DNA from 2 places in the Citrobacter amalonaticus genome. Region 1 is predicted to be linked to the other one. Evidence: predicted binding sites of a transcription regulator. Region 1 holds the regulator's gene; the other holds the start of a gene.

Region 1 (4,406 bases):
GCGGCATGATGGTCGCGAAAATGCGGTTAATTTTATGCGAAGGATAGTAATCGGTGACCAGCGCCTGCCAGATGACGGTCGCTGCGCAGACCCCCACGGCCTGAATAAAACGCAGAACTAACAGGCCCGTTGCGCTCTCAACCCACAGCATACCCAGGCTGCCAAGAGCGAAGATAGACAGGCCCAGCAGCAGGATCGGTTTTCGACCGTAACGGTCCGAGAGCGGTCCCCACAGCAGTTGTGCGATGGCAAAGCCTGCTAAAAACAGACTCAGGCTGGCGCTGACGGCAGAGGCCGGTGTTTGCAGGTCAGATTGAATGGCGGCAAATGCGGGCAAATACATGTCGGTTGCCAGAAAACCCAACACGCTGAGCCCTGCCAGCCAGACTAAAAACCCTTTTCCTGGTTGCATAGTTGTTCTCTAATTTTGATTAATCACACTGGCGCAGAGTGTAGGGAGTGAATTTCGGCTTGTGAAACGGTAATATTTGTTTATTGCATTCAAAAATTTTGTAGGCAGATTATGTGGTCAGAATATGCGCTGGAAGTCGTCGATGCCGTGGCGCGCAACGGGAGTTTTAGTTCTGCGGCCCAGGAGTTGCACCGGGTGCCTTCGGCGGTCAGCTACACGGTTCGCCAACTGGAAGAGTGGCTGGCCGTCCCGCTTTTTGAACGTCGCCATCGTGATGTAGTGTTAACCCCGGCGGGCGCCTGGTTTTTGAAAGAAGGCCGCTCTGTCATCAAAAAAATGCAGATCACGCGCCAGCAGTGTCAGCAGATCGCCAACGGCTGGCGTGGGCAACTTCCCATCGCGGTGGACAATATCGTGCGACCGGAACGCACGCGGCAATTGATCGTCGATTTCTACCGCCACTTTGATGACGTGGAGCTACTGGTCTTTCAAGAGGTGTTTAATGGCGTCTGGGACGCGCTGTCAGATGGCCGGGTCGAACTCGCCATCGGGGCAACCCAGGCGATCCCGGTGGGAGGACGATACACGTTCCGCGATATGGGTAAGCTGAGCTGGTGTTGCGTCGTTGCCAGTACGCATCCGCTGGCCGCTATGAGCGGGCCGTTAAGCGATGACACGTTGCGCAACTGGCCGTCGCTGGTGCTGGAAGATACGTCCCGCACTCTGCCGAAGCGCGTGACCTGGCTGCTGGACAACCAGAAGCGGGTGGTGGTGCCGGACTGGGATTCCTCCGCGACCTGTATTAGCGCCGGACTCTGTGTCGGCATGGTACCGACGCATTTCGCCAAGCCGTATCTTAACAAGGGGCAGTGGGTCGTGTTAAATCTGGAGAACCCGTTCCCGGATGCGGCCTGTTGCCTGACCTGGCAGCAGAATGATATGTCACCTGCGCTGATCTGGCTGCTGGATTATCTGGGAGACAGTGAAACGCTGAACAAAGAGTGGTTGCGGGAGCCAGATGAGACTCCCGCAGAAGAGGCTTAACGACGGTAGTCGCGGAACGGGCCATCCGCAACGGAGCGGCGCTCCACCAGGCGCGGGTGGACTTCAATAGACTGCGACTCTTCGCGTTTATTGACGATGCGGTCCAGCAACATATTAAAGGCCGTCTCACCCAGCGAATCTTTTGGCTGGTGGATAGTGGTCAACGCCGGCGTAAAGAAACGGGCGTTGCGCACGTTGTCGTAGCCTATCAGCGACACGTCCTGCGGGACGCGCAGACCCATCTCATCGGCGGCGCACAGGGCGCCCATCGCCATGATATCGCCGCCACAGAAGACCGCCGTCGGGCGATGCGCCTGCGACAGAATTTGCTGCATAGCGCGGTAGCCGGATTCCGGCTCGAAGTCGCCTTGTACAATCCAGTTTTCAGGCACTTTAATCAGCGCTTCATCCATCGCCTTCATAAAACCGGCCAGACGGCCTGCGCCAGTGTTACGCTCCATCAGTCCTGGGATCACGCCAATTTCGCGATGTCCGCGCTCAACGAGGTAACGGCCTGCCATATAACCGCCTTCAAAGGCGTTATCAATCACCGTATCGGTGAAGTCGGCTTTGGCTTCGCCCCAGTCCATCACCACCATCGGGATATGACGATATTCTTCCAGCATTGAGAGCAGGGGATCGGGGTATTCGGAACACATTACCAGCAGGCCATCAACGCGTTTTTGCGCCATCATGGACAGATAGGCACGCTGTTTTTCCAGGTTGTTCCAGACGTTACCGAGGATCAGGGTATAGCCCTTCTGGAAGCAGTTCTTCTCAACCGCTTCAATAATTTCGGCAAAATAGGGGGCTTCGCTGCTCGTCGCCAGCAAACCGATAGACTTGGTATGGTTGACTTTCAGGCTGCGGGCAACCGCGCTGGGGGAATAGTGCAATTCTTTGATTGCCGCCCACACTGCATTGCGTGTTTCTTCAGCGACGAAACGCGTTTTGTTAATTACGTGTGACACGGTTGTAGTGGAAACGTTTGCGCGCTTCGCTACATCTTTAATTGTTGCCATTAAATCTCACTCCAGACCCAACCTGAACATTAAATTACGCTAAGTAAACGTTTGCCTTTACTCATCCTGTGCCCAACATCAGGGCTGCGGCACGCCGGGAAACGACACGGAACGTCAGGAAGGGGTCAATGGCCGGTACGCTAATCAAGTAAGCGTCGAATTTTGTCTGATCTTTACGAAAAGGGGAAGTATTAAAAGCACATATCACTCTAAATCGTGGGAGATTTTTACACTCAAGTGTGTAAAAATGCGCTATATCACTTTTTGTGTGGGAATAAAAAGGAGAAAAGTTGATGAGCACCGATCTGAAATTTTCATTAGTGACCACGTTTATTGTTCTGGCTTTAATCGTTGCGGGCGGCCTGACGGCGGCACTGCACTGATCCCCCTCGGGGGAGTTCCTGCTCCCTCGAACCTCCTGTCATATTGTTATTGAATCTGCAAAAGTCTTTTGTATTTTTGTTAACTTCTCTTTTTTTGTGATTGATGTCATGCTTTTGACTCTTAGTTAAGCATCGCGCCCTGTCGCGAAGAGCCGGAGTCATCACTGCATGAAAATTAATTATCCGTTACTGGCGCTGGCCATCGGCGCGTTCGGCATCGGTACCACCGAATTCTCGCCAATGGGTCTGCTGCCCGTCATCGCGCGTGGCGTTGATGTGTCCATCCCTGCGGCAGGTATGCTGATTAGCGCTTATGCGGTAGGCGTGATGGTCGGCGCGCCGCTGATGACGCTGTTGCTGTCACATCGCGGACGCCGTAATGCGCTCATTTTTCTGATGGCTATTTTTACGCTCGGTAACGTGCTCTCGGCGATTTCGCCGGATTACACCACGCTGATGTTGTCACGTATTTTAACCAGCCTTAACCACGGCGCATTCTTTGGCCTGGGTTCGGTGGTGGCGGCAAGCGTGGTGCCGAAGCACAAACAGGCGAGCGCCGTTGCCACTATGTTTATGGGGCTGACCATCGCCAATATCGGCGGTGTGCCGGCGGCGACCTGGCTGGGTGAAACCATCGGCTGGCGGATGTCGTTCATGGCGACGGCGGGGCTGGGCGTTATCTCGATGCTGAGTCTCTTCTTCTCATTGCCAAAAGGCGGTGCCGGGGCGCGTCCGGAAGTGAAAAAAGAGCTGGCGGTGCTGATGCGTCCTCAGGTGCTCTCGGCGCTGCTGACCACCGTACTGGGGGCGGGCGCCATGTTCACGCTCTATACCTATATTTCACCTGTTCTGCAAAGCATCACCCATGCGACGCCGGCTTTTGTGACCGGGATGCTGGTTCTGATCGGTGTGGGTTTCTCCATTGGCAACTACCTTGGCGGAAAACTGGCCGATCGCTCGGTTAACGGCACGCTGAAGGGATTTTTGCTGCTGCTGATGGTGATTATGCTGGCGATCCCATTCCTGGCTCAGAATGAACTGGGCGCGGCGGTCAGCATGGTGGTCTGGGGGGCAGCGACCTTTGCGGTCGTCCCACCGTTACAAATGCGCGTCATGCGTGTGGCTCATGAAGCGCCGGGTCTCTCATCTTCCGTGAACATTGGTGCATTTAACCTTGGAAATGCGCTGGGTGCTGCGGCGGGCGGAGCCGTTATTTCAGGCGGGTTGGGCTACAGTTTTGTTCCGGTGATGGGGGCGATTGTGGCGGGTATGGCGCTGCTGCTGGTGTTTGTCTCGGCGAGAAAACAACCCGACCAGGTGTGTGTCGCCAGTTAACGGCAGGACAAAAACGCAGAAGGGAGTCCCTTCTGCGTTATCACTTTTACGCAGCGAAGTTCTTCGCCACAAACTCCCAGTTTACCAGCGCCCAGAAGTGTTCCAGGTAGCCAGGACGCGCATTGCGATAGTCAATGTAGTACGCATGCTCCCATACGTCGACGGTCATCAGCGGCGTGGCGTCGGTGGTCAACGGCGTGCCGGCGTTGG
Region 2 (4,406 bases), 960 kb from region 1:
CCAAAAGAAGACGTCATTATCGAAAACGTGACCGTCAGCGAGTAATCGTGACGACACTGTTTATTGCAGATCTTCATCTCTGCACGGAAGAACCGGCGATCACCGCCGGTTTTCTGCGTTTTTTAGCGGGTGAAGCTCGTCAGGCCGACGCGTTGTATATCCTGGGCGACCTGTTCGAAGCCTGGATTGGCGATGACGATCCCAACCCGTTACACCGTGAAATAGCCGCCGCCATTAAAGCGGTTGTTGATTCCGGCGTCCCCTGTTTCTTCATTCACGGTAATCGTGACTTCCTGATTGGCAAACGCTTCGCCCGCGAAAGCGGCATGACGTTGCTCCCCCAGGAAAAAGTACTCAATCTGTACGGTCGTCGGGTGCTTATCCTGCACGGCGATACGCTGTGCACTGATGACGCGGGTTATCAGGCATTTCGCGCAAAAGTCCATCAGCGCTGGCTGCAAACGCTGTTCCTCGCCCTGCCGCTGTGTATTCGCAAACGCGTGGCCGCCCGAATGCGTGCCGACAGCAAAGCCGCCAACCGCAGCAAGTCGCTGGAAATCATGGACGTCAACAAACATGCGGTTATCGCGGAGATGGAAAAACACCATGTCCAGTGGCTGATTCACGGCCATACTCACCGTCCTGATGTTCACCCGCTCACTGCTAATGGTGAACCCGCCTTCCGCGTCGTGTTAGGCGCCTGGCATCATGAAGGTTCAATGGTTAAAGTCACGCCGGACGATGTGGAACTGATCGCTTTCCCGTTTTGAGAAAAAAGCTCTCTCATTATTAATACTGGAATACTCGCGATGATTATTAGCGCCAGCCGTCGCACCGATATACCTGCTTTCTACAGTGAGTGGTTAATGAACCGCATTCACGCTGGCTTTTTGCTGACCCGGAATCCTTTTAACTATCACCAGGTCTCTCGGGTGTCATTGCGACCTGAAGATGTTGATGCGATCGTATTCTGGACACGCAATCCCACGAAACTGCTTCCCTATATCGATGAGCTCACTGAAATCGGTCATCGCTTTTATTTCCAGTTCACCCTCACCGGGTATCCGCGGTTGATTGAGTCTAAAACCTTAAATCCGCATAAAGCGCTCGACGTATTCAAACGACTGTCAGCAAAAGTCGGCGCTGAAAAAGTCATCTGGCGCTATGATCCCATTTTGTTTTCAAACCACCTTCCGTTTGACGAACATATCCGCCTGTTCAGTAAAATCGCCAGCGAATTAGAAGGCCATACCCGGCGCGTCGTCATTAGCTTCGCTGATTTCTATCAAAAGACAGAAAAAAACCTGAAGGCGATTGATTCGCTCATTTACAGCGATATCACGCAAAACCATGAACTCTGTTTAGCGTTGTCGCAAAAATTATCAGAGATTGCCCGGCAACATGGACTGGACATTTACTCCTGTGCCGAAGAAGCCAATCTTACCGGGCAAGGCATTCAGCATGGGAAGTGTATTGATGAGGCGCTGATTAATGACTTATTTGGCTTATTAATCCCTGATAGCAAAGATTCAGGTCAACGTGAGGCCTGTGGATGTGTGAAGAGCATAGACATCGGCACCTACAACACCTGCCTGCATGGATGTCAATATTGCTACGCGACCGACAATCAGCATCAAGCCAACAGCAATTTCAAAAAACATGATCCGCAGAGTCCTTTTTTGTCAGGGGGGACTGAGGGGGTCGATCCGCTTCTGTTGGAACCGGTACGTTTCCAGCAAAATCTCTTTTGACGTCGCAGGAAGCCTTAAAATCCAGCTACGCAACCGTTTTCCTTGGCGTAGTATCGTGCTATTCTCTGTGGCCTCAAAAGCAGTGTGTCCCGCACCACAGGAGTTTTCAGACGCATGTCTTCCCGCAATAATCCGGCGCGTGTCGCCATCGTGATGGGGTCCAAAAGCGACTGGGCTACCATGCAGTTCGCCGCCGAAATCTTTGAAATCCTGGATGTCCCACATCACGTAGAAGTGGTTTCTGCCCACCGCACTCCCGATAAACTGTTCAGCTTTGCCGAAAGCGCCGAAGAGAACGGCTATCAGGTAATTATTGCTGGCGCGGGTGGCGCTGCCCATCTTCCAGGTATGATTGCGGCGAAAACGCTGGTGCCGGTACTGGGCGTTCCGGTACAAAGCGCGGCGCTGAGCGGCGTCGATAGCCTGTACTCTATCGTGCAGATGCCGCGCGGTATTCCGGTCGGTACGCTGGCGATTGGTAAAGCGGGCGCGGCTAACGCGGCGCTGCTGGCGGCGCAGATTCTGGCAACGCATGATAAAGCGCTGCATCAGCGCCTGACCGACTGGCGCAAGGCGCAAACGGATGAGGTGCTGGAGAATCCGGATCCGCGAGGTGCGGCATGAAACAGGTTTGCGTACTGGGCAACGGGCAATTAGGCCGGATGCTCCGTCAGGCGGGTGAACCGCTGGGCATCGCCGTCTGGCCGGTCGGGCTGGATGCGGAACCGGCTGCCGTGCCTTTTCAGCAAAGCGTGATTACCGCAGAAATCGAGCGCTGGCCGGAAACCGCGTTAACGCGTGAATTGGCGCGTCATCCGGCCTTCGTTAACCGCGATGTATTCCCAATCATTGCTGACCGCCTGACGCAAAAACAGCTTTTCGATAAGCTCGGTCTGGCGACCGCGCCGTGGCAGTTGCTGGCCGACAAAAGCGAATGGCCTGCTGTCTTTACCCGTTTAGGCGAACTGGCGATCGTGAAACGTCGCGTCGGTGGTTATGACGGTCGTGGTCAGTGGCGTCTACGTGCCGATGAAACCGATCAACTGCCGGACGACAACTACGGCGAATGCATTGTTGAGCAGGGCATTAATTTCTCGGGTGAAGTGTCGCTCGTTGGCGCACGCGCACATGACGGCAGCACGGTGTTCTACCCACTGACGCGTAACCTGCATCAGGACGGTATTCTGCGCACCAGCGTCGCCTTCCCGCGCGCTGATGCCAGACAGCAGGCGCAGGCCGAAACCATGCTTTCGGCCATCATGCAGGATCTGGGTTACGTCGGCGTGATGGCGATGGAGTGCTTTGTGACACCGGAAGGTCTGCTGATCAACGAACTGGCCCCGCGCGTACACAACAGCGGTCACTGGACGCAAAACGGCGCCAGCATCAGCCAGTTTGAGCTGCATCTGCGGGCGATTACCGGCCTGCCGCTGCCGTCACCGGTGGTGGACAGTCCGTCGGTAATGGTGAATCTGATTGGCAGCGATCTGAACTACGATTGGCTGAAACTGCCGCTGGTTCATCTGCACTGGTACGACAAAGAGGTGCGTCCAGGGCGTAAAGTGGGTCACCTGAATCTGACCGACAGCGATACCGCGCGACTGAGCGCCACGCTGGAAGCCCTCTCGCCGCTGCTGCCGACGGAATACGCCAGCGGTATCCTCTGGGCGCAAACTCAGCTCAAGTAAGCCTAAAATGCGGGGAAGTTTAACTTATACTTCCCCGTCCTCTCCTTCCGCGCGTAAAATCCCGTCCATTGCTGTTTGTCTTTTTCAGGATTTCTCATGAACGATGGAACGGACTATCGCGCGATCCTTACCGCCGATACGCCCTTAATCGATGTCCGCGCGCCGGTTGAATTTCAGCAGGGCGCCATACCGGGCGCGATAAATTTACCCTTAATGAATGATAACGAGCGCGCCGCCGTGGGTACCTGCTACAAACGCCAGGGGCCAGAGGCTGCACTGGCGCTCGGTCATCAACTGGTCTGCGGCGAGATTCGCCAGCAGCGTCTGGATGCCTGGCGCGAAGCCTGCCAGCAATATCCGCAGGGCTATCTCTGCTGCGCCCGGGGCGGTCAGCGTTCGCACATTGTCCAGCAGTGGCTACGTGAATCCGGTGTGGATTACCCATTGATCAACGGTGGCTACAAGGCGCTACGCCAGGCCGCGATCGCCGCCACGGAAGAACAGGTCCAAAAACCGATCGTGCTGATTGGCGGCTGTACCGGCAATGGCAAAACGCAACTGGTGCAACAGCAGGAAAATGGGGTAGACCTCGAGGGATTAGCCCACCATCGCGGCTCCTCTTTTGGTCGCACGCTGGAACCCCAGCTCAGTCAGGCCAGTTTTGAAAATCTGCTGGCGGTGACGCTGCTCAAAAAGCAGGCCACACGCTGGGTGCTGGAAGATGAAGGCCGGATGATTGGCGCTAACCATCTGCCGGAATGTCTGCGCGAGCGCATGGCGCAGTCCACAATCGCCGTGATTGACGATCCTTTCGAGCGCCGTCTTGAGCGCCTGCGGGAAGAGTATTTTGTGCGAATGCATCATGATTTCACCCACGCCTATGGCGACGAGCCGGGATGGCAGGAGTACAGCAACTATCTGCATCACGGGCTTTTCGCCATTCAACGGCGTCTGGGCTTGCAGCGGT

What was found. The regulator PurR, encoded in region 1, represses purine synthesis genes. The targets are predictions, from matches to a motif close to CANGCAAACGTTTGCNTG.
Region 2: purE (5-(carboxyamino)imidazole ribonucleotide mutase) is a predicted target of PurR. The motif match lies at 1,778-1,795, and genes of this name have one in related genera.

What each region holds. Positions count from the first base shown of each region.
Region 1 covers NZ_CP014015.2:4,178,293-4,182,698, forward strand. The annotation lists gene punC (purine nucleoside transporter PunC) at 1-412, opposite strand, end outside; gene punR (DNA-binding transcriptional activator PunR) at 524-1,456, shown strand; gene purR (HTH-type transcriptional repressor PurR) at 1,453-2,478, opposite strand; gene AL479_RS20320 (YnhF family membrane protein) at 2,772-2,861, shown strand; gene AL479_RS20330 (MFS transporter) at 3,030-4,196, shown strand; gene sodB (superoxide dismutase [Fe]) at 4,243-4,406, opposite strand, start outside.
Region 2 covers NZ_CP014015.2:3,216,965-3,221,370, reverse strand. The annotation lists gene ppiB (peptidylprolyl isomerase B) at 1-45, shown strand, start outside; gene lpxH (UDP-2,3-diacylglucosamine diphosphatase) at 48-770, shown strand; gene AL479_RS15510 (DUF1848 domain-containing protein) at 810-1,751, shown strand; gene purE (5-(carboxyamino)imidazole ribonucleotide mutase) at 1,866-2,375, shown strand; gene purK (5-(carboxyamino)imidazole ribonucleotide synthase) at 2,372-3,439, shown strand; gene mnmH (tRNA 2-selenouridine(34) synthase MnmH) at 3,536-4,406, shown strand, end outside.